3 regions of the Kluyvera chengduensis genome follow, and region 2 is predicted to be linked to each of the others. Evidence: predicted binding sites of a transcription regulator. Region 2 holds the regulator's gene; each other region holds the start of a gene.
The links. Region 2 encodes Fur, which represses iron uptake genes when iron is present. Its sites were predicted from a motif close to ATAATAATGAGAACNACTATCAA; they were not measured.
Positions count from the first base shown of each region.

Region 1: the regulator Fur is predicted to act here: its motif matches at 8,311-8,333, upstream of ACH1XZ_RS15090 (TonB-dependent receptor domain-containing protein).
Region 3: the regulator Fur is predicted to act here: its motif matches at 2,213-2,235, upstream of ACH1XZ_RS00850 (Nramp family divalent metal transporter).

Region 1 is NZ_JBIQOI010000005.1:195,024-205,231, forward strand. It holds gene tnaB (low affinity tryptophan permease TnaB) at 1-111, opposite strand, end outside; gene tnaA (tryptophanase) at 229-1,644, opposite strand; gene tnaC (tryptophanase leader peptide) at 1,900-1,977, opposite strand; gene ACH1XZ_RS15070 (heme ABC transporter ATP-binding protein) at 2,176-2,955, opposite strand; gene ACH1XZ_RS15075 (FecCD family ABC transporter permease) at 2,948-3,943, opposite strand; gene ACH1XZ_RS15080 (heme/hemin ABC transporter substrate-binding protein) at 3,943-4,758, opposite strand; gene ACH1XZ_RS15085 (hemin-degrading factor) at 4,755-5,789, opposite strand; gene ACH1XZ_RS15090 (TonB-dependent receptor domain-containing protein) at 5,851-8,208, opposite strand; gene ACH1XZ_RS15095 (Rdx family protein) at 8,415-8,702, shown strand; gene ACH1XZ_RS15100 (nitrous oxide-stimulated promoter family protein) at 8,767-9,111, shown strand; gene ACH1XZ_RS15105 (helix-turn-helix transcriptional regulator) at 9,112-9,933, opposite strand; gene ACH1XZ_RS15110 (phytanoyl-CoA dioxygenase family protein) at 10,095-10,208, shown strand, end outside.
Region 2 is NZ_JBIQOI010000002.1:986,236-996,443, reverse strand. It holds gene chiP (chitoporin ChiP) at 215-1,621, shown strand; gene ACH1XZ_RS10315 (ChiQ/YbfN family lipoprotein) at 1,671-2,006, shown strand; gene fur (ferric iron uptake transcriptional regulator) at 2,124-2,576, opposite strand; gene fldA (flavodoxin FldA) at 2,873-3,403, opposite strand; gene ybfE (LexA regulated protein) at 3,555-3,848, opposite strand; gene ybfF (esterase) at 3,978-4,742, opposite strand; gene seqA (replication initiation negative regulator SeqA) at 4,925-5,497, shown strand; gene pgm (phosphoglucomutase (alpha-D-glucose-1,6-bisphosphate-dependent)) at 5,536-7,176, shown strand; gene potE (putrescine-ornithine antiporter) at 7,338-8,654, opposite strand; gene speF (ornithine decarboxylase SpeF) at 8,651-10,208, opposite strand, start outside.
Region 3 is NZ_JBIQOI010000001.1:176,633-186,840, reverse strand. It holds gene mgrA (L-glyceraldehyde 3-phosphate reductase) at 1-418, shown strand, start outside; gene ACH1XZ_RS00855 (DUF2502 domain-containing protein) at 545-862, shown strand; gene ACH1XZ_RS00850 (Nramp family divalent metal transporter) at 940-2,172, opposite strand; gene ACH1XZ_RS00845 (NupC/NupG family nucleoside CNT transporter) at 2,508-3,710, shown strand; gene ACH1XZ_RS00840 (sensor domain-containing phosphodiesterase) at 3,762-5,954, opposite strand; tRNA gene ACH1XZ_RS00835 (tRNA-Ala) at 6,140-6,215, opposite strand; tRNA gene ACH1XZ_RS00830 (tRNA-Ala) at 6,255-6,330, opposite strand; gene ACH1XZ_RS00825 (YfeC-like transcriptional regulator) at 6,547-6,903, shown strand; gene ACH1XZ_RS00820 (YfeC-like transcriptional regulator) at 6,913-7,317, shown strand; gene gltX (glutamate--tRNA ligase) at 7,359-8,774, opposite strand; tRNA gene ACH1XZ_RS00810 (tRNA-Val) at 9,022-9,097, shown strand; tRNA gene ACH1XZ_RS00805 (tRNA-Val) at 9,144-9,219, shown strand; tRNA gene ACH1XZ_RS00800 (tRNA-Val) at 9,266-9,341, shown strand; tRNA gene ACH1XZ_RS00795 (tRNA-Lys) at 9,346-9,421, shown strand; gene ACH1XZ_RS00790 (FlxA-like family protein) at 9,576-9,917, shown strand; gene ACH1XZ_RS00785 (LysR family transcriptional regulator) at 9,908-10,208, opposite strand, start outside.

The DNA of each region.
Region 1 (10,208 bases), on a different contig from region 2:
TGCCCCTGCAAGGTCAACCGGTAGTGCAAACATACCGCCACCGATAACGGTGCCAGCAATAACCATAATCCCCCAAAAAGAGGAATGTTTTGTATTCGACGCTTCTTCCATGGCCTTCCCTTATTGATAAAGAATATGTTTCTGCGGTTGTCAGAAATAATCAATGTTGCCAGGTGCCGGAATCTCTAATGGCTATATCAGTGATATAGCCATTAGAGTAGGTGAGAATTAAACTTCTTTCAGTTTTGCGGTGAAGTGTCGTAATACTTTCGGTTCGTAGGTAAAGGTTAAGCCTTTAATATTTGGCGCATTCTCCTTCACGTGTTCAAAGGCTTCAATAATGAAGTCCATATGCGTTTGGGTGTAGGTGGCGCGTGGAATGGTTAAGCGCAGAAGCTCTGCCGGGCAAGGGAGCTGCTTGCCGGTTTTCGGGTCGCGTCCCAGCAGGAAGGAGCCAATCTCAACGGCACGAATACCGGCGACTTTATACAGTTCGCAGGCCAGCGCTTGCGCCGGGAACTGCTCTGCGGGGATGTGCGGTAGCAGCTTACCAGCATCGACAAACGCTGCGTGGCCGCCCGCCTGCTGGCAGGTGACGCCGATGGCTTCAAGCCCGTCGACCAGATACTGAATCTGCTTGATACGGTAAGAGAGCCAGTCCTGGTTCATCCCGTCGGTCAGGCCAACGGCCAGACGCTCCATTGCCCCGCCCTCAAGGCCGCCGTAGGTGGGGAAGCCTTCCTGCACTACACACAGTGTGCGGCATTCGGTGTAGACGTCAAAGAAAGCGTCGTCTTTGATGCACAACAGGCCGCCCATCGGCACCATCGCATCTTTCTTCGCTGACATTGCCAGCATATCGGCGTATTTGTAGGTTTCGTGGGTGATCTCTTCAATGCTCCAGTCGTGGTATCCCGGTTCACGCTGCTGAATAAACCAGGCGTTTTCCGCGAAGCGTGCGGAGTCCATCACCACTGGAATGTCATATTTCTTCGCAATGGCGTACATCGCTTTCAGATTCGCCAGCGATACCGGCTGGCCGCCCGCAGAGTTACAGGTGATGGTAGCCACTATATAAGGGACGTTATTGGGGCCAACTTCTTCAATGCCGTTTTCCAGCCCCTGTAGATCAAAATCGCCTTTAAAATCATTACGTGCGGAGGTATCAAATGCCTCTTTAATATAGACATTGCGTACGGTGCAGCCGTTAATCTGGCTATGGCCTTGGGTGGTATCAAAGAAATAGTTGGAGAAGGCGACCATTTTGCTGCGGTCCAGCCCTTTTTCCTGCTCGCGCTTTTTAATTAATACCGGAATATAGATTTGCTCTGCGCCGCGTCCCTGGTGGGTTGGAATCGTATACTGGTAGCCGAAAATCTCTTTAACGGCGTTGCATAGCGCATAGTAGCTGCGGCTGCCGCTATAGGCTTCATCGCCGCGCAGCATGGCGGCCTGCATATTTTGCGTTACCGCGCCAGTGCCGCTGTCGGTCAGCAGGTCAATAAAGACATCTTCGCTATCGAGCAGGAACGGATTCATGCCTGAGGTGATAATCGCATTTTCACGGTGTTCCCGGGTGGTGCGTTTTACCGGCTCAATAACGCGAATACGGAAAGGCTCTGGAAGATGTTTAAAGTTATTCATGGCGTAATCCTTAATCCTTTTTTAGACATACTCGTCCCGCAGGTTATTCATTTATGATGAAAACCATTTTCTGGGCGCAATACGAATACCTAAACCGGATAACGTTATATAACGGCAAGCTCCGCTCACGGCATATTAAAAATGCGTGCGGTACATCGCTGCTATTAAACAGTTATCTTGAAATAGGTATGTGATATCAGAAACAGAATTCAGGCTTCTGTTTGCAATGATATGGACGCGAGGTCGTGTGAAGGGCTAAGGACGGTGATTGACAATAACGTTGTCAATATTAAACCATTTTGAGGTGTTATACGTTCTATTGTGGAAGTTCATAATGTATGTTCTCCATTAGACACGAATATACATTATTCGATTTGACTTATTTGTCTATTAGCGTTTTATTCAATTGTGAATTTGGTCACGAATGCGTATATCTCATTATCAATAGTGGGTGTTTAGCCTGCACTTAATAAATAAAGCAATAATGACCCACGTGAGTAATAAAGCAGGCGTGAAGCCACGCCCGCTTTATTAAGGTGTCAGATAAATCTGCGGTACCGCCGCTTCCGGATGCTGGAGCATCGCAATTTCTGCGCCATACCAACGGTGAATCACCGACTGCTGAATGACCTCCTGCGGCGTGCCCTGCGCCACCAGTTTTCCCTGATGCAGCAGCAGTATCGAGTCGGCCCACAGCGCGGCGAGATTGAGGTCGTGCAGCACGATACACACGTGCAGCTTGCCGCGTCGGGTCAGCTTTTTCAGCAGCCGCAGTAGGTGCTGCTGGTAGTAAAGATCCAGCGCCGAGGTGGGTTCATCCAGAAACAGCCAGCCCTGCGGGCCATCTTCACCCCATAACTGCGCGAGGCTCCGTGCGAGCTGTACGCGCTGTTGCTCGCCGCCGGAAAGCGCGGGATACAGTCGGCCTGCCAGGTGCGTACAGCCGGTTTCGGCCATCACCCGCGCAATCAGCGCCGGGTCAACCTGCGTTCCCCACGGCGCACGTCCCATCGCAATCACCGTTTCCACCGGCCAGTTGGCGTTAAGCTGCGTGCGCTGCAGCATTACCGCGCGGCGGCGGGAAAGGGCGGAGGCAGACCAGGTGCTAAGCGCTTTTCCTTCGATATGTTGCTCGCCGCTGTCGGCGGATAAAAAGCCGGTCAGCAGCCGCAGTAACGTCGATTTTCCTGCGCCGTTAGGACCAATCAGCGCGGTCACTTCGCCGGGCTGTAGCGCCAGCGAGATATTATCAATCACCCGGCGTTTACCGAGCTTCAGCGATAGCGAGCGCGCAACGTACTGATTATCCACGCATCCCCCTCTCCTGACGGAAAATAAGCCACAAGAACCACGGCGCACCGAGCAGGCTGGTCAGCAGCCCGACCGGCATTTCGGCGGGGGCCGCCACGGTGCGGGCGAGAGTATCGGCAATCAGCAGCAAAATTGCGCCTGCCAGCAGCGAGCCGGGGATAAGCCCCCGGTGATCTGGCCCCAGCCACATGCGCATCAGATGCGGCACGACCAGCCCGATAAAGCCAATGACGCCGCTGATCGCCACCGAGGCGGCCACCAGCACCGCGCTGCACAACAGCAGCAGCCGTTGCAGTACCCGCACGTTAACGCCGAGGTAGTGCGCCTCTTCATCACCCAACTGAAGCAGGTTCAGGCGTGCCGCCGTCCACCAGACCACCAGCGACGCAGGGATAATCAGCGTGGCGGCAACCAGTAGCGTCGGCCACTCGGCTTGCCCCAGGCTGCCCATTCCCCAGAGCGACATCTGACGAAGCTGCGTGTCGTTACTTATCCACGACAGCATGCCCACCAGCGCACCGCACAGGGCGTTAATTGCAATCCCTACCAACAGCAGGCGGGAGAGCGAACCGTCTCCCGCTTTACTCAGTACAAAAATCACCGCCATCACCGCCAGGCTGCCGATAAACGCCGCCAGCATTGGCGCATACAGCGCCACCAGCACCGGCACCGAAATGGGCAGCACCACCCAGAAGGAGACCGCCAGCGCCGCACCGCTGCTGATCCCGAGCAGGCCCGGGTCTGCCAGCGGGTTGCGGAACAGCCCCTGCATCACGCAGCCGGAGAGCGCCAGCGCGCTGCCAACCAGCAGCGCTAGCAGGACGCGGGGCAGGCGGATGGTGAGCCAGATGTGACGAAGCACTTCATCGCCCGACGGCCAGATGCTCGCCAGCGGCAGGCGCATGGCGCCGAGCGTGGTGGCAAACAGCGTCAGGGCAACGAGCAGCAGCACCATCAGCCACAGCTGGCGTGAGGCGGTGACGTTCATCAGTGCAGTTGCTCCGCTTTCTGGCGCAGCTGTTGCAGCGCCTGCGGCGTGCGCGGACCGAAGCCCAGCAGCGCCATATCGTCAATCACCAGCACCTGTTTATTGCGCCCGGCAGGCGTTTGCACCAGCCCCGGCAGCTTCCACAGCGCGGCTTCACCGCCCATGCCCTTCAGGCCGTCAGCGGAGATAACCACCAGATCCGGCCCGCTGGCGATGACCCCTTCCTGCGACATGGTGCGGTAGTGGTCAAACCCCTGCATGGCGTTCTGTAAGCCTGCCAGCTTGATAGCACCGTCTGCCGCCGTTTGCTGACCGGCCACCAGCGCGCCGGAACCGCCGTGGCTGAGAATAAACAGCACGCGCTTGCTCAGCGGCTGCGCCGGGATTTTGGCCATCTCGTCATGCAGCGTTTTGCGCAGCGCATCGCCCTGGGGTTGTTTACCCAACGCGTCGGCAATTGCTTTTACCTTGCTGTCCATTGCTGCGGCATCGTAGCCACCCGGCACGTTAACTACCTTCACCTTGCTGCCTTCTACCTTTTGCAGCACCAGCGAGGGCTGTGCCTGGCTGCTGGCGAGTACTAACGTTGGGCGTAGAGAAAGAATGCCTTCGGTGCTCAGTTGGCGAAGGTAGCCGACATCCGGCAGAGACTGGGTTGCCGCAGGCCAGGTGCTGGTGCTATCGCGTGCCACTAACTGAGACTGCGCGTCCAGCGCGTAGACGATTTCGGTGACGTCGCCGCCAAGCGTGATAATGCGCTCGGCGGCGCTGGAGAACAGCGGCAGCGCGGCTAACAGTATCAGCAGGCGTTTCATACGGTCTGGCCTTCCGCCGTCAGGCTATCCACCTGGTTGCGCCACTGCGTCTGCTCCGGATGACCTTCGCTGCGCTGGCCGTACAGCTGCGCAATCTGGGTGCCGTCTTTGGCAAACAGCTCCACGCTGGTGACGTGACGACCGTCCACGGTCGGTTTGCGGGTTACCCACACTTCGTCGATAGTTTCTTCGCGCAGGTGCAGGGTGAAGGTGCTGTTGAAGATGTTGATCCAGCCGCGCATTGGCGTCAGTTTTTCCAGCGTGCCGGTGAAGATCTGCACGCAGCCGCGGTTGCCGACAAAAATCATAAATTCGTTGCCGTCCTGTTGGATGGTTTCCAGCAGGCGAGGCAGGGCCTCGGTGTCGATACGGCAGGCCAGGTCATCGCTCACCAGGCGAAAAGCCTGCTGGCGTGAGAGGTTGTATTTGCGCAGTAGCACGAAGAACTGATGCACGTCAGTCATCGCGCGCCACTCTTTTTCCAGCGCCGCACCGTCAGCCGTCTCGGCGTAGCGAGCGCTTTCTACCGGACGAAGGGCCAGCGGCGTTGGGTTTGATTGCGTCTGTTCGGCAATCAGCGCCTGCCAGGCCGCGCTGTCCGTAGCGTCGGTGGTGTAAACCTTCAGCACTGCGTCACCGTGCGGGTCAAAGAACTGGATGCTTTCGCGCCCCTGATCGTTGACGTGGAATGCGCTCGCCCACTGGCTCAGGAACAGACGCAGATCCAGCGCGCGCGGGTTCAGCACCAGGCCTGCGTGGCCGTCGAGGTGCTGGTGGGTGAAGGCACCAACCTGCTCGTGAACCGCATATTCGTTGCGGCAGATGCATTTGGTTTCGCCCACGTGTTCAAGTGCGGCGAGAATTGTGCGTGCATTATCCTGCAGGCGAACGGCATCGTGGCCGACGCGTGCTTCGGTCAGTTCCGCCTCGCTAATACCCATCGTGGCAGCGATGTCGCGGGCGTATTTGGCAGTGCCGCTGGCTTTAACGTCCTGATAGCGCTGCCACAGTTCGGTTGGTGAGTTTTGCATAGCTCTCTTCCTTATAATTACCCCGGCCAATGGCCGGGGGCAGGTTTCATTGATGTTGTTATCAGAAATCGACGTTAACGCCCAGCTGCCAGGTACGGCCCGGCATGACCGCCAGCGATTTATCATTGGCGTCCTGATTGGTGGACGTTTCAATGTTGCGGCTGCTCAGGTAGTCCCAGTATTTACGGTCGGTCAGGTTATACACGCCGCCGTTGATGCGGACGTTCTTCGCCACGCGCCAGTAGGCCGTCCAGTCGAGCATGCCGTAGCCAGGCACGCGCATGTATTCGCTGGTGGAATCCGTCAGCGCGCTGCCGGTGTTGGTGTAGCTTTCACGGTTAGTGGCGGTAGCGCGTTTGCCTTTCACGAACGTCGCGGTCAGCGCGGTGCCGTAAACTTTAGATGGGTCGTCCCACGCTACGCCGACGATGGCTTTCATTGGTGCAACGCTATCGAGGTCGACATATTTGTCGCCGTAGTAGCTGGATTTAGACTGCCCTTCGCTGTAGCCGTAGGCCAGGGTGGCGCTCAGGCCATCAACCTGCTCAAACCAGGTGCCGAAGTTGAACTTCGCACTGATCTCACCGCCGTAGATATAGGCTTTATCGCGGTTTTCCGCCTGATAAATGGTGTAGATATTTGACGGTACGTTAGTGAACTGGCCCGGGTTGTTCGCACGGGTGTAACGGGTGTAGGCGATAAAGTTTTTATAGCTGTTATAGAACAGCGCGGTACGCATGGTGATCCCTTCGGTCACCTCACCCTTCATGCCCCACTCGAAGTTGTCGCTGGTCTCGGTTTTCAGATCGGTATTACCGATCAGCGCATACTGACCGCGCCCCGCGTAGCTGGAACCGAGGTTCCATGAACCATACAGCTGGCTGGTATTCGGGAATTCCGCGCCGCGTTTGTATTGCAGGTAGGTCATCATGCGCGGCGTGATGTCGTACTGGAAGGTCAGTGACGGCAGCGCCTGAGTGTCTGAGTTTTTGCCATACAATTTGGAGACCGACGACTCTGTCAGCACCGTGCTGTTGGTGGTCAGGCTGTTGAGATTATCCGGCTTGGTGGACTGGTGCACTACGCGAACGCCCGGGATCACCGCAAAGTTATGGCCGTCGAGATCGAAGTTGATCTGATCCTGCAGGAAGCCAGCTACCGTGTACTCACGGCTGTCCGCTTCCGGCTGCATAATCTCGGTGAAGACGCTCGGAACCGGCGACTGGCTGAACGGACGCTGGGTTTTGGTGGTACTAGCGTTAAAGCCAGCGCTCAGGTCGTGGCGGCCCAGCGTTTTTGCCAATGCCGTCTGCATACCCCAGGTATCGGTGTCGTAGTTCGAATAGACCGTTTCCATGGTATTGGTGAAGCTGTCTGGCATATAGGTCTGGTCGTGCGCTTCGGTGTGCTGGTAGTACACCTTGGTGGACATGCTGTCGATGAAGTCGTTCATCGGCGTCCAGTCATCTTTCAGGCTCAGCCCCCAGCGACGGGTCTGGCTGGTCTGCTGCGCATTACCAATGGTCTTACTGCCGCTGTCGTTCCAGACGTCGTAATGGGTATGGTTGGTTTTATGGTAGTAATCGAGGGTACTGGTCAGTTTATGCTGATCGTTAGGTTGCCAGATCCCGGAAGTCATAAACGCGTCGGAGTGCCAGTTGGCCGGGAAGGCGTCGACGTTTGAACTGTTGGTGGTGGTCTCCTGACCATCGCGACGGCTGTAGACGAAAATCCCGCGCAGGGTTTCATCGCCGCCCGCTGCCGTCAGGCCGTTGTGCCAGCTGCGGTCAGCGGAGTCGTAACCACTGCGATAGCTAAAGGCGCTGGTTTTGCCCGGGTGCAGGTAGTCGTCCGCCGATTTCGGCTGGAAGGAGACGTTGCCGCCGATAGAAGAGTTGGCGGTTTCAGTGTCGGTTGCCCCGGACTGAATATCCACGCTGCCGTACATGTACGGGTCAATGTAGTCGCGGCCAATGCCGAAGGTATTCTGGCCCGCGCGGCTTACGTAGCTACGGCCGGTAGCGTTTGGCTGGGCAATCCCGTCAACGTCGATACCAACGCGGTTGCTCTCGAGCCCGCGAATGTTATAGCCGGTGTAGCCGCCGCGGTCGAAGCCGCTTTTGCCGTTTCCGGAGCCGCCGCTGGAGCCGGTCGCGCCAATCAGAGGTTCATAGCGCATGATGGAACCAAAGTCGTTGGCCCCTTTGTCCTGCAGCTCCTGCGCGCTAATGGCGTGCTGGCTACCCGGTTTCAGAACCGGTGCTGGTGCGGTGACGGTCATTTGCTCGGCGCTGTCTACCGCGGCGGTTTTGTCCTGTGTGTCAGCCGCAACGGCGGAAGTCTGATAAATCGCTGCAAGCAAAGAGGTTACCAGTAGGCTTTTCTTGCACCACGCCTCTGATTGAATGGATTTGTACATAGTTGCCATGCCTTTCATCGTTATTAGTATTGGCTCACTCGCTACTTCCAGAAGTCGGCTTTTCCTTAAGCGCTTCGAACGACTCCGTTTAATGTGATGCGAATAGTAATGATAGGAATTATCATTTGCAATAAAGTTTGCAAATAAATCTCTATGCATGCAACATTTTGATTACAATCAGTCCTTTGACTCATCGCGAGAATACTATGACGCAGAAAGCCGCTATTACGGTCACCTACTGTTCCCAGTGTAACTGGATGCTGCGCGCCAGCTGGATGGCGCAGGAGCTGTTGCACACCTTCAGCACCGACATCGCTTCGGTAACCCTGGTACCCGGCACCGGCGGAATTTTTACCATTACCGTCGGCGAGGCGCTTATCTGGGACCGCAAGCGTGACGACGGTTTCCCGGATGCCGCCGAGCTGAAACGCCGGGTGCGCGACGTCTGCTTCCCGGAAAAACCGCTGGGACATGTGGACAAACACGAGGCATAAAGCGGCTGCGAAAGCCTCATTAAAAGTGTATTATTAATGCATCTTTATTGGTGAGGAACAGGCTATGGCAGGCAAACGCATCGACCGGGAAAAACGGACCATCCGCAGCATGATTGCGCTTTATCAGCAGCGCTGCCCGCAGGCGCAGGACGATGCAGAGCACTATCAGGCGTTGAATGCCTATGCTGATAAACGATTGGATAAGTGCGTGTTTGGTGAGGAAAAACCGGCCTGCAAACAGTGCCCGGTACACTGCTATCAGCCTGCCAAACGCGAAGAGATGAAGCAGATTATGCGCTGGGCAGGCCCGCGTATGCTGTGGCGTCATCCAATCCTGACTATCCGCCATCTGATTGACGACCGTCGCCCGGTACCGGAGCTGCCGGAAAAATATCGCCCGAAAAAATAGCTACATCGTGCGGCAATGACGGCGATATTCCGACGGCGAACGCGCCGTATGCTTACGGAAAATTCGGCAGAAATAGTTGCTGTCCTCAAAGCCGCAGTGATGGGCTATCTCTTTGATTTTCATCTCATACCCGCGCAGTAATTTCTTCGCGAGCTCAAGCCGCACGGCGGTCAGATACTCGTTGAATCCCACCGATCCTGACTTCTGAAACAGGTGCGACAGGTAGTTCGGCGTAATGTGGAACTTCTTCGCCACCGTCTCCCGGCTGAGCGCTTCGGCGGCGTGCTCATCGATATATTCCTGAATCGCCAGAAACAGCTCTTTGCTCTTGCTGACCGTGTCCGCCAGATGGGTGAGCTGATCGATACAGTGGCTCAGCAGCCCGCTCAGCACAATCTGCGCCGTCGGCATCACCGGGCGAATAGCCAGTTCGTTCATCGCCAGCAGTAAATATGACCCCACCCGAGGCCCGAGGCGCGCGACGTGCTGCTTACGGATCTCCACGAATTTTTTGCCGTCGAAGCGCTGTAGGCTGAAGCCCAGCTTCTGCTTGCTGAACAGGATGCTTAGCGTGGTGGCGGGGCCTTGCCACTGCGGGGCGTTCCAGCGGCCACCGGGCAAATATAGCGCTTGTAATGGCCCCAGCGGCGCGCTCAGGCAACCATCGGCAAGCTCGCCTTCCAGCACGATCTCCATCCGGGGAAACGATACGCTCATTGCCAGCTCCGGCGCAGGCTGCGAGGTTTGCGGAAACCGCACGACAAGGTCGCTTTGCCGGGCAAGCAGCTGCTCCAGCACGGGGACGAGGGATTGCTCTGACATGCTCATGTCCTGGTTATTATTCTGGATTTTGAATCTCATCACACTTTATTTTGCTGTACACAAAAATCCAGCGTTGTGTAGCTATCTCATACAGAATGCCGGCCGCTCGTGCAGTAACTTTTCATACATGTTGTGAAATGGTTAACAAAAGAGAGGGCGGTATGGACAAGCAAGCGGCATTCTGGCTGGAGGCGCTGGGCGCGAGTGGCGAACTGTCAGCGACGATGAAACATGAACTGGATACCCAGGGCTACACTATAGTCCACGGCGTGGCG
Region 2 (10,208 bases):
TCAATAACGCACGGTGTTACAAACAGAAACCAAATATGTGCGCTTTGTCATAATCCTGCACTCTCATTGCGGAAAAGGATTGATAATTCGCGTCGCGAAAAATAGTCTATCGGTGTAGCGAAACACCTTTTTTAAGAAGTTCATTTTTTTTAAAGTTTTTATTTTTTGCTTCTGCTTTGCAGCGGCATTTTTAAAAGTCAAAGAGGATATAACTATGCGTACGTTTAGTGGCAAACGTAGTACGCTGGCGCTGGCTATCGCCGGTGTAACAGCAATGTCAGGCTTTATGATGACTCCAGAAGCAAAAGCGGAAGGCTTCATCGACGATTCCACACTGACTGGCGGCATCTATTACTGGCAGCGTGAGCGTGACCGTAAAGATGTCACTGATAATGACAAATACAAAACCAACCTTTCTCACTCCACCTGGAACGCCAACCTCGACTTCCAGTCCGGCTATGCTGCCGATATGTTCGGTATTGATATTGCTGCGTTCACCGCGATTGAAATGGCGGAAAGTGCTGAAAGCGGTCACCCGAACGAAATTGCGTTCTCCTCTAAGAACAAAGGCTACAGCGAAGATTACAGCGGCGATAAGAGCGGTATCAGCCTGTACAAAGCGGCAGCTAAATTTAAATTAGGGCCAGCATGGGCTCGCGCAGGTTACATCCAGCCAACCGGTCAGACGCTGCTGGCGCCGCACTGGAGCTTCATGCCTGGTACTTATCAGGGTGCTGAAGCCGGGGCCAATTTCGACTACGGTGATGCTGGCGCGCTGAGCTTCTCCTATATGTGGACTAACAACTACAAGGCGCCTTGGCACCTTGAAATGGACAACTTCTATCAGAACGATCAGAAGACCAAAGTTGATTACCTGCACTCTATCGGTGCGAAATACGATTTCAAAAATGACCTGGTGCTGGAAGCCGCATTTGGTCAGGCAGAAGGCTATATCGATCAGTACTTCGCCAAAGGTAGCTACAAATTTGATATCCCTGGCGGCCCGCTGACCACCAGCTACCAGTTCTACGGCACCCGTGACAAGGTGAGCGATCATGGTGTTAACGATATCTATGACGGCACAGCATGGCTGCAGGCGTTAACCTTCGGCTACAAGCTGCAAGAAGTGTTCGACTTCCGCCTGGAAGGGACCTGGGTTAAAGCAGAAGGTCAGCAGGGTTACTTCCTGCAGCGTATGACGCCAACCTACGCCTCCTCTAACGGTCGTCTGGATATCTGGTGGGATAACCGCTCTGACTTCAACGCCAACGGCGAAAAAGCGGTCTTCTTCGGCACCATGTATGACCTGAAGAACTGGGATCTGCCGGGTTGGGCAGTGGGTGCTTCTTACGTTTATGCATGGGATGCTAAGCCAGCGAGCTGGCAGTTGAACCCGGATGCGTACTACGACAAGAACAACAAGATTAAAGAGTCTGCCTACAGCCTCGATGTGGCTTACACCGTACAGGATGGTCGTGCGAAGGGTACGCTGTTCAAACTGCACTTCACCCAGTACGACAACCACTCCGATATCCCAAGCTGGGGCGGTGGTTACGGCAACATCTTCCAGGATGAGCGTGACGTGAAATTCATGGTTATCGCACCATTCACCATTTTCTGATGCTAATGCGGCAGGGGGAGACCTCTGCCGCTGCTAAGAGGCTCATCGTATGAAAAAACTAATTATTGTTGCGCTGATGGCCGCCGGGTTAACCGCCTGTGCGCAATCTCCTGCGCCGAAGGAAGATAGCAAGCTGAAGGATGCCTACAGCGCCTGTATTAACACCGCAGAAGGCAATCCGGATAAAATTCAGGCCTGCCAGAGCGTACTGAACGTGCTGAAGCAAGAGAAAGCGCACGAGCAGTTCGCTAACCAGGAAAGCGTGCGCGTCATTGACTACCAGAAATGCATTAACGCCAGAAAAATGGGCAATGATGAAGCGGTAGCGAAAAACTGCGACAAGATCTGGCAAGAAATTCGCAGCAACAACACGCCACAGAAATAAGCTTACGCTGATAATAAAAAACCGCTGCACTTTTTTGCAGCGGTTTTTTTGTGGGCGCAGTAAACGCAGGGCATAAAAAAACCAGCGCATAGGCTGGCTTTTCGAGAGGCCGTACGCTTATTTTGCGACAGCGTCGTGCGCGTGTTCATCTTCACGGCAGTCGCCTTCAGCGCAGTGACCGTAGAGATAAAGACTGTGGTTAGTTAAGCGGATACCATGCTTCGACGCGATTTCACGCTGACGAGCTTCGATGGAATCATCGCTGAACTCGATCACTTTGCCGCAGTCGAGGCAAATCAGGTGATCGTGGTGATGCTGCTGGGTCAGTTCGAAAACGGATTTACCGCCTTCAAAGTTATGACGAGTCACGATGCCGGCGTCATCAAACTGGTTCAGTACGCGGTAAACCGTCGCTAAACCAATCTCTTCACCCATGTCGATCAGGCGTTTGTATAAGTCTTCCGCGCTGACATGGTGGTTATCGGGTTCCTGGAGGACTTCCAGAATCTTTAACCGTGGAAGTGTGACTTTCAGGCCAGCCTTCTTTAATGCGGTATTGTTGTCAGTCATGCGGAATCTGTCCTGTTGCTAAACGATCAACTTCCATCAGCGAAAGTATCACAGAGAATGCACCCGAATTAATGCGTCTCATTATAGAATGACCCTATTGAAATGAAAACAGCAAGAGCCGGGTAAACTAAGCTATCAAAAACGAGGCTTCACCGACAAAGTTACGATGAGACCGCGCTAAATCAGAAGATATTGTACAGGTATGCGCTAAAAAGTTAAAAAATTGTAGCTATTATTTTAATTGCTTTTACCTATTAATGAGGCGTAGTTTCATCACTAAGCCTCATTATTTTGCATCAGGCGTTTTTGATGTCTTCCAGGTGCAGCTCTTCTGCAACCTGCTTAACCCATTTTTCAACGCGTTCAGCGGTCAGCTCAGGCTGACGGTCTTCGTCGATGGCCAGACCCACGAAGTGGTTGTCATCGGCCAGGCCTTTAGACGCTTCGAAATGGTAACCAGCTGTTGGCCAGTGACCGACGATGGCCGCACCGCGTGGTTCAATGATGTCGCGAATGGTGCCCAGCGCATCACAGAAATATTCGGCGTAGTCTTCCTGGTCGCCGCAACCAAACAGCGCGACCAGCTTGCCGTTGAAGTCCACTTCTTCCAGCGTAGGGAAGAAGTCATCCCAATCGCACTGCGCTTCGCCGTAGTACCAGGTTGGGATACCCAGCAGCAGAATATCGAATGCTTCCAGATCTTCTTTGCTGCTCTTGGCAATGTCGTGAACGTCAGCGACATCTTTACCAAGCTGTTTTTGAATCATTTTTGCGATATTTTCGGTGTTCCCGGTATCGCTACCGAAAAAGATGCCAACGATTGCCATGAGTAAAATAACCTCTTGAAACTTAATGATATGGTGGTGGCTTATTGCCCACAGATAAGGGCAATCATAGCAGAACTGAGAAGCGTGCGGAAACCGCTATCGTGCCGTACTGCACACTCTGCTACATGAAAGTGTGTTTTGGGGGGATTTTTCAGACTTTCCCCTGTCCGTGTAGCTGGGCCAGCTGGTTCATCAACATCTCTTCGATGAGTTCGCTCCGGCTCATATCACGGGCAGTCGCCAGCTCGTTGAGCGCATCAACGGCTTCGTTATTCAGCTTCAGCTCCACGCGCTTCAGACCGCGCACTTTGTCGCGTTTTAACTGATTACGCTTATTAATGCGCAGCTGTTCGTCACGCGAAAGCGGATTGGTTTTTGGTCTTCCCGGCCGACGCTCATTTGCGAACAAATCTAAGGTCGTACGGTCCGTTTGTTCTTTTGCCATGGTTCTGAGTGACTTCGGGGAAACAAGCTACCGGGCGGTGCCCGGTGCAGACAGCGCGCAATCATACATCAGTGAGACCCACACGCCAACGACCACGGCCATTCTGGCGCGCGGTCGATGCATTTTTAATCACTCGCTGAGATAACGACGGATAGCCCGCAGTACCGCATCCGGTTTTTCGGCGTGAACCCAGTGGCCCGCACCGGCGATGACGTGTGCTTTTGCCTGGGGGAATTGAGCCAGCAGCTCGCTGCGGTAGGCTTCGGTGACGTACGGTGAATTGCCGCCAGGAATAAACAGAGCAGGGTGGTCCCAGGCGGGAATGGTTTCCCAGCCGACGATGTGCGGGTATTGCTCCCACAGCACCGGCACGTTAAAGCGCCAGGCACCGTCAACAAAGGATTTCAGCAGGAACTGAATCACGCCTTCTTCTTTTAAATACTCGCGCATCACCGTCGCGGCCTGTTGGCGGGTTGCCACCCCGGCGCTGGTCACGGCGTTGATGGCCGCAAAAATCTCATCATGACGACGAACGTGATAATCCACCGGTGCGATATCAATCGCCACCAGACGGTCGATGCGTTCAGGGGCTAGTGCCGTCAGCGCCATCACCGCTTTACCGCCCATTGAGTGGCCAATCACCGTCGCTTTTTCAATACCGTTATCGTCAAGCGTGTCGAGCAGATCCTGTGCCATGGCGGGATAGGTCATCTCATCGGCGCGCGGCGACAAACCGTGGTTACGCATATCAACCTGAAGGATATCGTGATCGACAACCAGGTCACGGGCGAGGATCCCGAGATTATCGAGGCTGCCGAACAGGCCGTGGACGAGAACGATGGGAGAATTATTGTGCAGGTTTTGTGCAGATTGCGCTCGGACATTCAATTTCATAGCAAAGTTCTTTTTTTCGCATTGTCGGGTTAGGGTATCATGTTGGACATTCTAACGCTCAGGGGCAAGAAAGGAACTCATCCGAATTTTGCCGTCTTCCTGGTTTGGCGCTACCCGCTGTTGGGTTTTGACTTTATAATCCCAATGAATTGTATTCAGAAAAATTATCGCACCGGATTAAGATGAAAACGATCGAAGTTGATGACGAGCTCTATCGCTATATTGCGGCTCACACTCTGCACATTGGCGAGAGCGCGTCCGACATTTTACGGCGTATGCTGAAATTCTCCGCCGCTTCCCAGCCCGTGGCTGCTGCCGCTGCGCCGGTCGTCAAAGCAGAACCGGCTCCCGCTCCGGCCCCGGCTGCTGCTCCCGTTGCTGACGTAAAAACGGTGAAAACCGCTAAAGATAAAGTCCGTGCTATGCGCGAGCTGCTGCTCTCCGACGAATATGCTGAGCAGAAGAAAGCGGTTAACCGCTTCATGCTGATTCTGACCACGCTGTACGCTCTGGACAATAAAGCGTTTGCAGAAGCAACCGAATCCCTCCACGGACGTACCCGTGTCTATTTTGCGGCTGATGAGCAAACGCTGCTCAAAAACGGCAATCAGACAAAACCAAAACAGGTTCCGGATACGCCATACTGGGTCATTACCAATACCAATACAGGCCGTAAATGCAGCATGGTCGAACACATCATGCAATCAATGCAATTCCCGGCGGAATTGATTGAGAAGGTTTGCGGTACTATCTAATACTGACAATCTAACCCTTGCATAAGAAGGACCAGGCAATGGCAAACCATACCCGTGCAGGACAACCTGCACAGCAGAGTGATTTGATCAACGTCGCCCAACTGACGGCGCAGTACTACGTGCTGCAGCCTGATGTGAGCAACCCGGAACATGCGGTGAAGTTCGGTACGTCCGGCCACCGTGGGAGCGCAGGTCGTCACAGCTTCAACGAAAAGCATATTCTGGCCATTGCTCAGGCGATTGCTGAAGAGCGCGCGAAAAATGGAATTACGGGCCCATGCTATGTCGGGAAAGATACTCACGCGCTCTCTGAGCCGGCGTTTATCTCCGTTCTCGAAGTGCTGGCAGCAAACGGGGTGGATGTCATTGTTCAGGAAGACAATGGCTTTACGCCAACGCCAGCGGTATCTAACGCTATCCTGGTACACAACAAAAAAGGCGGCAAGCTGGCCGATGGGATCGTGATTACGCCATCCCACAACCCACCGGAAGATGGCGGCATCAAGTACAACCCACCAAACGGTGGCCCGGCTGATACCAACGTCACCAAAGTGGTTGAAGACCGCGCGAATGCGCTGCTGGCTGCCAATCTGGAAGGCGTGAAGCGTATCGCGTACGACGCGGCGCTGGCTTCCGGCCACGTCAAAGAAGTCGATCTGGTGCAGCCGTTCATTGAAGGGCTGGCGGATATCGTCGATATGGCGGCTATCCAGAAAGCCGGGCTGACCCTGGGCGTTGACCCGCTGGGCGGTTCCGGTATCGAATACTGGAAGCGTATCGCTAAGCACTACAACCTGAACCTGACCATTGTTAACGATCACGTTGACCAGACTTTCCGCTTTATGCACCTCGATAAAGACGGCGCAATCCGTATGGACTGCTCCTCCGAGTGCGCGATGGCGGGCCTGTTGGCGCTGCGTGATAAGTTCGACCTGGCATTTGCTAACGACCCTGATTATGACCGTCACGGTATCGTCACCCCGGCAGGCCTGATGAACCCGAACCACTATCTGGCGGTGGCGATCAACTATCTGTTCCAGCACCGCCCACAGTGGGGCAAAGACGTTGCCGTGGGTAAAACCCTGGTCTCTTCTGCGATGATTGACCGCGTAGTGAACGACCTGGGCCGTAAGCTGGTAGAAGTACCGGTTGGCTTCAAATGGTTCGTTGATGGTCTGTTCGACGGGAGCTTCGGCTTCGGCGGCGAAGAGAGCGCGGGCGCTTCCTTCCTGCGTTTCGACGGTACGCCGTGGTCTACCGATAAAGACGGGATCATCATGTGCCTGCTGGCGGCGGAAATCACCGCTGTCACCGGTAAGAATCCGCAGGAGCATTACAACGAGCTGGCGGCTCGTTTCGGCGCGCCAAGCTACAACCGTCTGCAGGCCAGCGCAACGTCCGCACAGAAAGCGGTGCTGTCTAAGCTCTCTCCAGAAATGGTGAGTGCCAGCACGCTGGCGGGTGACCCGATTACCGCACGCCTGACGGCGGCACCGGGTAACGGCGCTTCTATCGGCGGTCTGAAAGTAATGACCGACAACGGCTGGTTCGCGGCGCGTCCATCCGGCACCGAAGATGCCTACAAGATTTACTGCGAAAGCTTCCTCGGTGCTGAACACCGTAAGCAGATTGAGAAAGAAGCGGTAGAGATTGTCAGCGAAGTGCTGAAAAACGCCTGAGTGATTGGGGAAGAAAAAGGGAGCCGAATGGCTCCCTTTTTTATGGGCTTTATGCTGCCCCGGGGTCGGCATAAATGCCTCGCCCGGGCTACACGCAATCCATCATTGTGGTCGTTGTAGGCCGGATAAGCGAAGCGCCATCCGGCAACACCAGCACAGACTTAACTGTGCTTATTCTTCAATTCAAACCGTGGTGAGACCAGACCGTACAGCGTCCAACCGAGGAACGTCACGATGGAACCGTACAGCATCGCTTCTTCGCCGGAAGAGTAGAGCGCATAGAAGCTATACATCGCCCCAACGAATGCCACGAAGTTCGCCACGCGCGCTTTGTTTACCGGCACATTCGCCATCCGCTGAATGATGACCAGTGCAGCCATCGACAGGATGTACGGAATAATGTTGGTCACCACCGCCAGGTTCACCAGCACGTTGAACTGGTTGTTCAGCGACGGGCTAATGGTCATCAGCGACAGTCCGGACTGGATAACTACGATAACCAGCATCCCCTGTACCGGCGCATCGGCATTGCTGACGCGGGAGAAGACTTTCGGGAAGTAACCTTCATCCGCGGAGGATTTGAACACCTGAGCAATAGTGAACTGCCAGCCGAGCAGCGAGCCGCAGCAGGACATCACCATCAGCGCCATGATCACTTTCCCGACTGCCGGGGTGAACATCTGCGCGAAGGCCAGACCGAACGGCGCGGTGGAGTTGGCCAGATCCATGTTTGGCACAATACCGGCAATCACGTTGGTCGAGATGATGTAAATCACCGCTGCCCCGAGCGTCCCGCCGAGTACGGCGATCGGCACGTTACGTTCTGGGTTTTCCACCACTTCGGCGTTGGCACAGGCAGATTCCAGACCGAGGAACGCCCACAGCGTCATCGCAATCGAGGAACCAACGGCGCTAAAGAACGGCACGTGGTGCGGGTTCCAGGATTCGGCGTACATTGTCGGGCTGAACCAGTACCAGCCAATAATGCATAGACCGACCACCGGAATAATCACGCCCCATACCGTGATGCTACTGATCTGCCCGGTAATGCGCGCACCGCCGAAGTTAGCAACGGTACAGATCCACAGTACACCGATCGTGGCGAGCCCGATCTGCACCGGGCTCAGTGCGGCACCGAAAAGCTCGGTGCCGTAACCCACCGCCGAAATCGCGATAGCGACGTTGGCAATCAGCAGTGAAACCCCGTAGGTATAGTTGGCCATAAAGTTGCCCGACTTACCAAAGGCATACTCGGCATAGCCGCCCATGCCACCGGGTTTCTTACTGAACATCCCGCATTTTGCAAACGCCCAGGCCAACGCCATCGAACCGACGGCGGTCACCAGCCAGGAGATAATGGAGATGGTGCCGACTTCAGCGAGTTTGGTGGGCAGCATGATAATCCCGGAGCCCATCATGTTCACCATCGTCAGGATGGTGAGCTGAACAACACCCATCTTATTGTTGGCTTTGCTCATAATTTCTCCCCTTTCAGCAGGGCAGGCTGCGGCTGCTGAGTCTCAATCACGTTGCACCACACTTCTTTGCGGCCGTCATGTTCCTGGATATAAACCCCTTGCAGCTCTGGCGCGAAGCCCGGCAGCAGGTTGATGCCTTCTTCCAGCGCTTTGAAATAGCGCAGAACGGAGTCACCCCAGATTTCCCCTGGTACGACGCACAGCACGCCTGGAGGATACGGCAGGGCACCTTCAGCGGCGATTTTGCCTTCCGCCATCGACAGCGGTACCAGCTCAACCTGACCACGAAGGTAGGCGTAGTTGGCATCTTGAGGATTCATGCTGACACGTGGGAAGTGTGATTTACGGAACATCTCTTTTTGCAGCTGTTTCACGTTATGACGGGCATACAGGTCATGCATTTCCTGACACAGCTGGCGCAGGGTGTAACCGGCATAGCGGTCTTTATGCTGACCGTAGAGCGATGGCAGAACCTCTTGCAGCGGCGCATCGGCTTCCAGCAGCGTTTCGAAACGTACCAGCAGCGCGACAAGCTGTTGCAGTTTGGCCATATCTTCTGCTGGCGTCAGCAGGAACAGGATGGAGTTGAGGTCACATTTTTCCGGTACCACGCCGTGTTCACGCAGATAGTTCGCCAGAATGGTCGCTGGCACGCCAAAGGTGTCATATTCACCTTCACCGTTGATGCCCGGCGTGGTCAGCAGCAGTTTGCAGGGGTCGACAAAGTACTGATGTTCGGCGTAGCCTTCAAAACCGTGCCAGCGCTCGCCTGGTACAAAGTGGAAGAAACGCAGGTCGTTAGCAATAGTCTCGGTCGGCCAGGACTGCCATGGTTTACCGTCAATGTCGGCAGGCACGAACGGGCGAATATGGTGGCAGTTATCGAGGATCAGCTTACGTGCTTCGATACCGTTGGCAACGCAGTCCATCCACATATTGCGGCCTGCCTGACCTTCATGCATGCGGGCGTTAACGTCCAGCGCGGCAAACAGCGGGTAGAACGGGCTGGTGGAGGCGTGCATCATAAAGGCGTTATTGAGGCGTTTATGCGGAACATAACGCTGCTGGCCTTTGATATGGCTATCTTTCTTGTGGATCTGCGAGGTCTGAGAGAAGCCCGCCTGCTGTTTGTGAACGGATTGCGTGACCAGAATCCCAGGATCGTTTTCGTTGAGCTCAAGCAGCAGCGGCGAGCAGTCGGCCATCATCGGAATAAACTGTTCATAGCCGACCCACGCGGAGTCGAACAGGATGTAGTCGCAAAGATGACCAATTTTATCCACCACCTGACGGGCGTTATAGATGGTGCCGTCGTAGGTGCCTAGCTGAATCACCGCCAGGCGGAACGGACGCTGATTGCGCGCGCGGTTTGGTGCCACTTCGGCAATCAGTTCACGCAGATAGCTCTCTTCAAAGCAGTGGGCATCGATACCGCCGATAAAGCCGTACGGGTTACGTGCGGTTTCCAGATAAATCGGCGTGGCCCCGGCCTGTAACAGCGCGCCGTGGTGGTTGGATTTGTGGTTGTTACGGTCAAACAGCACCAGATCACCC
Region 3 (10,208 bases), on a different contig from region 2:
GAAGTACTCAATGCTTGAGCGCGGTGCAGAAAACGGCCTGCTTCAGGTGCTGAAGCAAGAAGGTGTGGGCTGTATTGCCTTTTCACCCTTGGCTGGGGGTCAACTCACCGACCGCTACCTGCACGGCATTCCGGCCGATTCCCGCGCCGCCAGCGGCAGTATCTTCCTGAAGCCTGAGCAACTGACTGACGGCAAGCTCGAGGCCGTACGCCAGCTCAACACGATGGCCGAACAGCGCGGACAGAAGCTATCGCAGATGGCGCTGGCATGGGTACTGCGTCAACAGGCGGTCACGTCAGTTCTGATTGGCGCCAGTAAGACCGCACAGCTTGATGACGCCGTCGGCATGCTAGAAAACCGTCTTTTCAGCGCGCAGGAATGTGCCGACATTGATCGTATTTTGAGCGGTATAAAATAACAGCGAATTTAGCAAAAAGTGCTCTCTCCTGGCGATTTAAGAGTTACACCAATAATCCGGGTATTTACCGAATTGTAATATTGCGTTAACAGGCCTTTCAGGCCACGATCGTAATAGGAGAGAAGTATGTTCAGGTCACTGATTCTGGCGGCAGTGTTGATAGCATCGGCCCCGATGTTCGCGAATGCTGGTGAAATCACCCTGCTGCCATCCGTAAAATTACAAATTGGCGATCGCGATAATTACGGTAACTACTGGGACGGCGGCCGCTGGCGCGACCGTGATTACTGGCATCGGAACTGGTATCACCGCGATAACGGCTGGCACCGAGGCTGGGATAAACGCAAAGCCTATGAGCGCGGCTATCGTGAAGGCTGGCGCGACCGTGACGATCATCGTGGTCGCGGGAGAGGCCACGGTCATGGACACGGGCATCATCATTGATACTTTCCCGGAGTCGCTGCGCTCGTTCGGGCTACCGTTCAAAAGTAGCCCGGATGAGCGCAGCGACTCCGGGTTGACTACATCAGCGTTCCCAACAGCAGCCACCCATTCAGCGCCACCACAATCGCCACAATCACCCAGCCAATCCGTTTAATCCACAACGTGTTGACCAACTCGCCCATTAGCTGACGATTGCTGGTGAAAATCAGCAGCGGCACCAGCGCCAGCGCGATCCCAAAGCTTAACAGCACCTGGCTCATCACCAGAATACGCGTCGGGTCGAGCCCCATCAGAATGACGATAAATGACGGTAGCATCGTCACCGCGCGGCGGAACCACAGCGGGATGTGGAAGCGAATAAAGCCCTGCATCACCACCTGACCGGCCAGCGTCCCGACGACCGTAGAGGAGAGCCCCGCCGCGACCAGGCTCAGGCCAAAGATGGTTGCCGCCGCATGGCTCAACAACGGTTCGAGGGTGAGATACGCTTCGTCAAGGTCGGCAATGCCGGTGTGTCCGTGGAAATGGAACGCCGCTGCCGCCGTCGCCATCATCGCCAGGTTAACAAAACCGGCAATGGTCATGGCAATCGCCACGTCCCACCGCGTCGCGTGATAGCGCTCTTTTGCGCTCCCGCCATGCAGATGCTGAGTCAGTGATGAATGCAGATAAATAACGTGCGGCATGATGGTCGCCCCCAATACGCCCGCCGCGAGAAACACCGCTTCGGAGTTAGGTAACGACGGAATAATCATTCCTTTTGCGAGCGGTGCCAGCTGTGGCTGGGAGAAAATCAGCTCTACAATATAGGCCGCCGCGACAAACAGCAGCAGACCGCCGATCACTTTTTCCAGCGGTTTTTGCCCGCGGCGTTGCAGCATCAGAATCAGGAAGGTCGCAATCCCGGTAAGCACCGCGCCTTGCAGCAGCGAAATCCCGAGGATCAGTTTAAAACCAATAGCCGCGCCAATAAATTCAGCGAGGTCGGTCGCCATGGCGATAATTTCCGCCTGCACCCAGTAAAACCACACCACCGGACGCGGGTAGTGGTCGCGAATTTGCTCCGCCAGGTTTTTTCCCGTAGCAATACCGAGCTTAGCCGACAGCACCTGAATCAGCATCGCCATCAGGTTTGCCCAGACAACAACCCACAGCAGCTGGTAGCCGAAGCTCGCCCCCGCCTGAATATTGGTAGCGAAGTTGCCGGGATCGATATACCCGATGGCGGCAATAAATGCGGGTCCCATCAGCGCAAGCCTCATACGGCGCGCTGCACGACCGGTGTTACTTTCAACGCGACTGTTGTTCATTCTCTGCCTCAAAAACATAGCCTTTGCTATGTTTCAGGCTAACAGAATGAGAATGATTATCAAGTTCATTTGTAAGAGATGATAATGATTACTCTGATAGCCGGAATCAATTGCCAGACTGGAGGTTGCGGGGGTTTGGTGTACGCTTATGTTGAGAGTAGTACAACAGAGGAACTTTTCATACATTTACTTAACATCACAAAAATGTATCTTTGATCACTAATTTTGAGTTTGCTCACAGGAACTAAATATAGTGGGACGGGGATCTCGTTTTATTTAATGATGTTACATAGAATGTGCAAGAAAATTTAACCCGTCTCATGTTTGGAGCAAATATGGACCGCGTCTTGCATTTTGTTCTCGCGCTCGTGGTGGTAGGGATCCTGGCCTTGCTGGTCAGCACCAACCGCAAAGAGATTCGCATTCGTTATGTTATTCAATTACTTGTCATTGAAGTTTTACTGGCATGGTTCTTCCTGAACTCTGACATTGGTCTGGGCTTCGTACGTGGCTTCGCCGAAATGTTCGAAAAACTGCTTGGTTTTGCGAACAACGGGACCGACTTCGTCTTTGGCAGCATGAACGATAAAGGCCTGGCATTCTTCTTCCTGAAGGTTCTGTGCCCTATCGTCTTCATCTCTGCGCTGATCGGTATTCTGCAGCATATCCGTATTCTGCCGATTGTTATTCGTGCGATTGGTACCGTGCTGTCTAAAATCAACGGCATGGGTAAGCTCGAGTCTTTCAACGCCGTCAGCTCCCTGATTCTGGGCCAGTCTGAAAACTTCATCGCCTATAAAGATATCCTCGGTAAAATGTCCCGTAACCGCATGTACACCATGTCGGCCACGGCGATGTCTACCGTTTCGATGTCTATCGTTGGCGCCTACATGACCATGCTGGAGCCGAAGTTCGTTGTGGCAGCGCTGGTACTGAACATGTTCAGCACCTTTATCGTTCTGTCGCTGATCAACCCATACCGCGTTGATGCCAGCGAAGAGAACATCCAGATGTCTAACCTGCACGAAGGCCAGAGCTTCTTCGAAATGCTGGGTGAATACATTCTGGCAGGCTTCAAAGTTGCGATTATCGTTGCTGCGATGCTGATCGGCTTTATCGCCCTGATCGCCGCGCTGAACGCCCTGTTCGCTACCGTGACCGGTTGGTTTGGCTACAGCATCTCCTTCCAGGGCATTCTGGGTTACATCTTCTATCCAGTTGCATGGATTATGGGTGTACCGGCAAGCGAATCCCTGCAGGTCGGTAGTATCATGGCGACCAAACTGGTTTCTAACGAATTCGTTGCGATGATGGATCTGCAAAAGGTTGCCGCTGAGCTCTCTCCGCGCGCCGTCGGTATCATCTCCGTATTCCTGGTTTCCTTCGCCAACTTCTCTTCCATCGGTATTATCGCAGGTGCCATTAAAGGCCTGAACGAAGAGCAGGGTAACGTGGTTTCCCGCTTCGGTCTGAAGCTGGTTTACGGTTCTACGCTGGTGAGCGTACTGTCTGCTTCTATCGCAGCACTGGTTCTGTAATTCCAATCCCATTAAAAAAGGGCCTGTAACTGCGTTACAGGCCCTTTTTCTTTATGACTCCGTCTGGTAGCCAATATCACAAAGCGGCCTTGGCTTATCGATCAGATACCCCTGCATATAGTGCACGCCTAGCTCCGTCAGTAGCGCCTGCTGTGCTTCGGTCTCAACATATTCGGCAACAACCTCCAGGTTCTGCATCTCCGCCAGCTCACAGATAGAGCGAATGATCATCGCATCCATTGGATTAGTAAGCACGTCACGCACGAACGCACCGTCAATCTTGATGATATCGGCCTCAAGACGCTTCAGGCGTTCATAGTTGGCGTAGCCAGTACCGAAGTCATCAATAGCAATCCGGCAGCCAAAATCGCGGAGCATCTGTATATTGTTAATACTGGTATCTGAATTAGAAAACGCCTGCTCTTCCGTAATTTCAATGATGATACGCCGGACGTTGACGCGATAGCGCTGGAAGAGCGCGATGATTTCGGTGGCGCTCTCTTTATGCATCAACGTGTAGGGCATCAGGTTGACGGAAAAACGTTGTCCGGGAAAAGCATCCAGTGAGCGGAACAGGTTCTCCATTACCTGCATATCAAACCGTTTACTGAGGTTAAACTGCGTCAGAACAGGAATAAATTTATCCGGCATAACCATGCCATTCACATCAATGAGGCGGGTGAGGATTTCATAGTAACCTTCCCCCGATGGCTTTCTGATTGGCTGAGCATAGAGGACAAATCCTTCACGATCCAACGCCGCTTTAATGCGGTTGAGGAGCACAACGCGCTCGCTGGTTTCATCAAATGCCTCCACCTGACCGTTATCCAGCTGCAGGATCTGATTCTCTTCCCCGGCCTGTTCTGCCAGCCAGCTCAGTTGCCCCAGCGTATGGTAGAGGTTATCATCCGGTGCGCGCACCCTTCCCCAGGATATGCCGTATTCCAGATTCAGCGGCGTGTTGTTCCAGCGAATGTCCTGACGCTTGAGGAAATCAATCAGGTGGTTCAAGCGTGCCTCGGTCTCCGGGCCATTCAGCACCAGCAAAAGTTCGTTCCCCGGCAGTTGAAAGAGCTTTTCGTTGTCATCCAGATTAGGGTGTAGAACCTGAGTGATGCTGCGTTTGCACTGAATACGCATCATCATGCCGTAGTGACGGCTAAGAAAGTCCAGATTTTTGATATGCAGGCAGCACACGCTGGTGATGCCCGCCGTTTTCATATAATCCTCCAGCGCACGCAGGTTAGGCAGCCCGGTCAGTGGGTCAATCATCGCCTGCATCTGCCACTTATGTTTTAAGTGCTTGCTACGCTGATAGATTTGCAGCATGTACTGCAAACAGACGGTAAACGAGATCAGTGCCGACAGGATAAATGAGAGTGAATATTGGGTTTGAATACCGTGCAGGAAGTTTTTGTTGTACATCACCAGCACAAAAGCGGAAACAGTCCAGCTCATAATGATGAGCGGATAAGATAGCTGGCTAATCCCAAAGGCGAAAAAGATAAAGACAATAGGAACGAGATACCCGGTAAAGTAGCGCTCACCAAACGGCGCGCTGAGGAAAAACAGCATGCACATCAACGCGAGAAGCCAAGCGATAACAAAGCATTTTCCTTTCAGCCCAGCATAGCTCGCGATGTTTTTACGCCAGAAAGCTCTTGCATAGCGAGTATTCAGACACATCCGCAATGGATAATAGAACAGTTTAGTAAATATTAAGGATGCACACACCAGACCCTGAATATCAACAATCGCATAAATAACAGTGGTTATATTAAAATAACTAAACATTTCAGCAGGAACAACGGTCAATTCTCCCACTAAATACATCATAGCCTTAGCGAGCACTGGCATCGCAAAGCCAAACCAGAAAATACGTAAGCCAATATGATGAATTGCTAATCCATGCCGCCAACGCCGTCCCAGAATAGAATATAAAATAAGGCTGGAAATACATACGGCGGTCAACTGACAAAACAATAATGTTAATGAATCAAGCGGAGAAAGATGCAGCTGCCAGTAGTTGGTGGTGATAAATCCCAGTGCCAAAGGCAGTACCGCATGGCGGCCAAACAGCATCATTAGCGCAATCATGACGCTTAGCGGTAACCATGCCAGATATACAGAATGACCATCATAAAATGCGGTCGGAGAGATATATCGAGAAACAGGAATCATCGCCAGGCTAATAACCAACGCCAGCAAGAACTTTCTTAATGGGGTACTCCGTTGCACCATCATGCGTACCTGCCGATATCCTTTATCGTACGTAGAGTGACTGATTAAATATTATTGCCGGTTATTATGTGAAGCAAACCGAGTTGAGAAAACTCTGATCTACGCGGGCTTTTTATAATATAAACGCTGTTTTTTTGTTCGCATTCAGAATGCAAAAAACCCCCGCCATAGGCGAGGGTTTCGAATTTTGGTGGAGCTAAGCGGGATCGAACCGCTGACCTCTTGCATGCCATGCAAGCGCTCTCCCAGCTGAGCTATAGCCCCACAGTTTCTTTACGTTCCAAACCTGATGGGAGCAGGATTTGGTGGAGCTAAGCGGGATCGAACCGCTGACCTCTTGCATGCCATGCAAGCGCTCTCCCAGCTGAGCTATAGCCCCAACGTAAAGCTGTCGTGTTGACGGGCGGCATAATATGAATTCCCTTACACAGTGTCAACGGCAAAATACGCGAAAAAGTTCTAATCGCTGAAAAAGCAGACAAACGCGCCATATTGCTCGCCTCCTCGCAGGTTGGAGTTAAACCTGTCACATTTTCTAATAAAACGATGCTATAACATGGACATGTAATTCCCACACTGCGACTCAGGAAATTGTATGCTCAAGGAACGAATGACGCCGGAGGAGATTGCTCATCTGACAGGGTACAGCCGACAAACCATCAACAAGTGGGTGCGTAAGGAAGGCTGGAAAACGTCGCCCCGTCCCGGCGTCCAGGGAGGCAAGGCCCGACTGGTACATGTGAACGACGAAGTGATGGAATTCATCCATAGCGCTCAACGTGCTTCTGAATCTTCGGCTCCCTATGCGGTGAACGGCAGCGACAACCCTTTCCATACGCTGCTGCTGACGCTGGTTGATGAAATGACCGAGACCGAGCAGAAACAGCTCACGTCACTGCTGCTACGGGAAGGGATTAGCGGTTTATTGCAACGTCTAGGAATTCGCGGTTAAGCAATGTCTATGAAAAAACTTCCCGCAAAGATGTCCACAGAAGAACTGGCTGAAATGCTGGGTATGACCCGACAGACAGTCAATCGCTGGATTCGTGAAAAGAGTTGGCAGACTGAACCGATGCCCGGCATTAAAGGTGGTCGTGCGCGGCTGATCTTTATTACCGATGAGGTGATGGATTTTCTGGTGAATACACCGGCTTTCCGTCAGTTACCCAACGAAAACCAAATTGATGAACCCGCAGGCAGCTACACGGCCAATGCTTCCGATGCGGTCTGGCGGCAAATTAGCGACGTATTGCAGAACAACATGACACCACTGGAGCAAGAACGCTTACGCCGCCTATTGGCGCGTGAAGGCATTTGCGGCTTTCTGGCACGACTCGGGCTGGGCGATCAGAACGATAAGGTATAAAAAAAGCGGGTTTCCCCGCTTTTTTCACATCTGAACGCCAATTACTGCTGGCTTTCACGCTCGGCGATGAACGCCAACGCCTTGTTGATGCGCTCGATGCTACGGGATTTACCAATCGCGTGAACGGTGACGTCCAGGCCTGGCGACTGCCCTGCTCCGGTAACGGCAACACGCAGTGGCATCCCCACTTTGCCCATACCTACTTCCAGCTCATCAGCCGTTGCCTGAATCGCATGATGCACGTTTTCAGCCGTCCAGTCGGTAATAGCGGAAATTTTATCACGTACGACTTCCAGCGGCTGACGTGCAACCGGGCGCAGGTGTTTCTTCGCGGCGTCCGCGTCAAACTCTGCAAAGTCTTCGTAGAAGTAACGGCAGCTCTGCGCCATCTCTTTCAGGGTTTTGCAGCGCTCACCCAGCAGTTTCACCAGCTCGCTCAGCTGCGGGCCCACGCGGGTATCAATATTTTCCTGCTCAATATGCCACTGCAGGTGCGTCGCAACATATTCCGGCGCCATCGTATTGATGTAATGGTGGTTCAGCCACTGCAGTTTGTCCGTGTTGAACGCACTGGCGGATTTGCTGACCGCGTCCAGAGAGAAGAACTCGATCATCTCTTCACGAGTGAAGATCTCCTGATCGCCGTGGGACCAGCCCAGACGCACCAGGTAGTTCAGCAGCGCTTCCGGCAGGTAGCCGTCATCACGATACTGCATAACGCTGACCGCGCCATGGCGTTTAGACAGTTTTTTACCGTCGTCGCCGTTGATCATCGATACGTGTGCGTAAACCGGTACCGGCGCGTTCAGCGCTTTCAGGATGTTGATCTGACGCGGGGTGTTGTTGATATGGTCTTCACCACGGACTACGTGGGTAATTTCCATATCCCAGTCGTCAACCACAACGCAGAAATTGTAGGTTGGGGAACCGTCAGTACGACGGATGATCAGATCGTCCAGCTCCTGGTTGCTGAATTCGATCGGCCCACGGATCTGGTCATCAAAGATAACGGAACCTTCCTGTGGGTTAGCAAAACGCACCACGCAGGGTTCATTGTCAGCATGATGTTCATGACCGTGGCGGCAGCGGCCGTCATAACGCGGCTTCTCGCCGTTGGCCATCTGCTCTTCGCGCAGCGCTTCCAGACGTTCTTTGGAGCAGTAGCATTTATACGCCGTGCCTGCTTCCAGCATTTCATCAATTACCGCGTTGTAGCGGTCGAAACGTTTGGTCTGATAGTACGGGCCTTCATCCCACTCCAGATTCAGCCAGTTCATACCATCCATGATGGCTTCAATGGCTTCCGGCGTTGAGCGCTCGAGATCGGTGTCTTCAATACGCAGCACAAACTCACCTTTATGGTGACGTGCGAAAAGCCAGGAATAAAGAGCAGTACGAGCACCGCCGACGTGCAGATAGCCAGTCGGGCTAGGCGCGAAGCGAGTTTTGATTTTCATGAAATGGCCTTACGTTTATAAACATGCCGACAACCGGCAAATCCTGGAAATAGAAGTGGGCAATATTCTATCACTCCCACTCGGTTGTTCCCACCGCAAGCGTGTGGTTTGCATTTTTTGCATACAATTCATACACCATAGCGTGTTTTGCGATCACATCGTCTAATTTTACGACGAACAGATAAATTATTTATAAAAGGCGTTGACTCATTTTCAACTCTCCCTATAATGCGACTCCACACAGCGGGGGTGATTAGCTCAGCTGGGAGAGCACCTCCCTTACAAGGAGGGGGTCGGCGGTTCGATCCCGTCATCACCCACCAACTACTTTATGTAGTCTCCGCCGTGTAGAACAGAAAATTGAGAAGTGGGTGATTAGCTCAGCTGGGAGAGCACCTCCCTTACAAGGAGGGGGTCGGCGGTTCGATCCCGTCATCACCCACCACTTTCTCGCCAGCTGGATTTTCTGTCAAAATGTGAAGTACCGAAGTGGGTGATTAGCTCAGCTGGGAGAGCACCTCCCTTACAAGGAGGGGGTCGGCGGTTCGATCCCGTCATCACCCACCACTTCGGGTCGTTAGCTCAGTTGGTAGAGCAGTTGACTTTTAATCAATTGGTCGCAGGTTCGAATCCTGCACGACCCACCAATGTAAAAAAGCGCCCTAAAGGCGCTTTTTTGCTATCTACGGCTTATGCAGTTGTGTTTATGTAGCCCGGCCAAGCGCAGCGCCGCCGGGAAAAGCTCAAGTCTCCCCCCATTCTGCCGATACTCCTTATATTTCTCCGAATAAGGCGTTCACCATGACCACCATCAGCGCTCCCTCTATCGCTTCGCTCAAAACCACGACCAGCAGCGCCGCGCCAAGCGGTAACGATGCGGCATCACAAATGGCGCGCATCACCCAGCAGATTGTTAAACTGACCCAGCAGCTTAAAGAGATTGCGGACGGCAGCGGCAGCACGGAAGAAAAGCAAAAGCAGGCTGAGATGATTCAGGAGCAAATCGCCATGCTGGAAGCGCAGCTGGCACAGTTACAGAACCAGCAGGCAGAAAAAGCTCAAGAAAAACAGGAAGCCTCTTCCGCAACCATTACCGGCGTTAATCATCCCAGCGACGACCACCAGATAGATATTTACATCTGATACAGCGGGTCCTGAAGCCGCTCGTCCATCAGTTGTTGGCTCTGGGCCCGAACCACGTCCCACAACGCCTGGGCGGCGGTAGATAACGAGCGTTTTTTTCGTCTCGCTAACATCAACTGCCGCTCAACCCCCGGCGACATGCGCTTCACCGCCAACGGGCTTCCCTCCGGCAACGGTAACGCCAGCGCCGGAATGATGCTGATCCCAATGCCCGCCGTCACCATGGGGAAGAGCGTCGCCGGATGACCAATCTCCTGCACGATATTCGCCTCAATCTGATGCAGCTGTAGT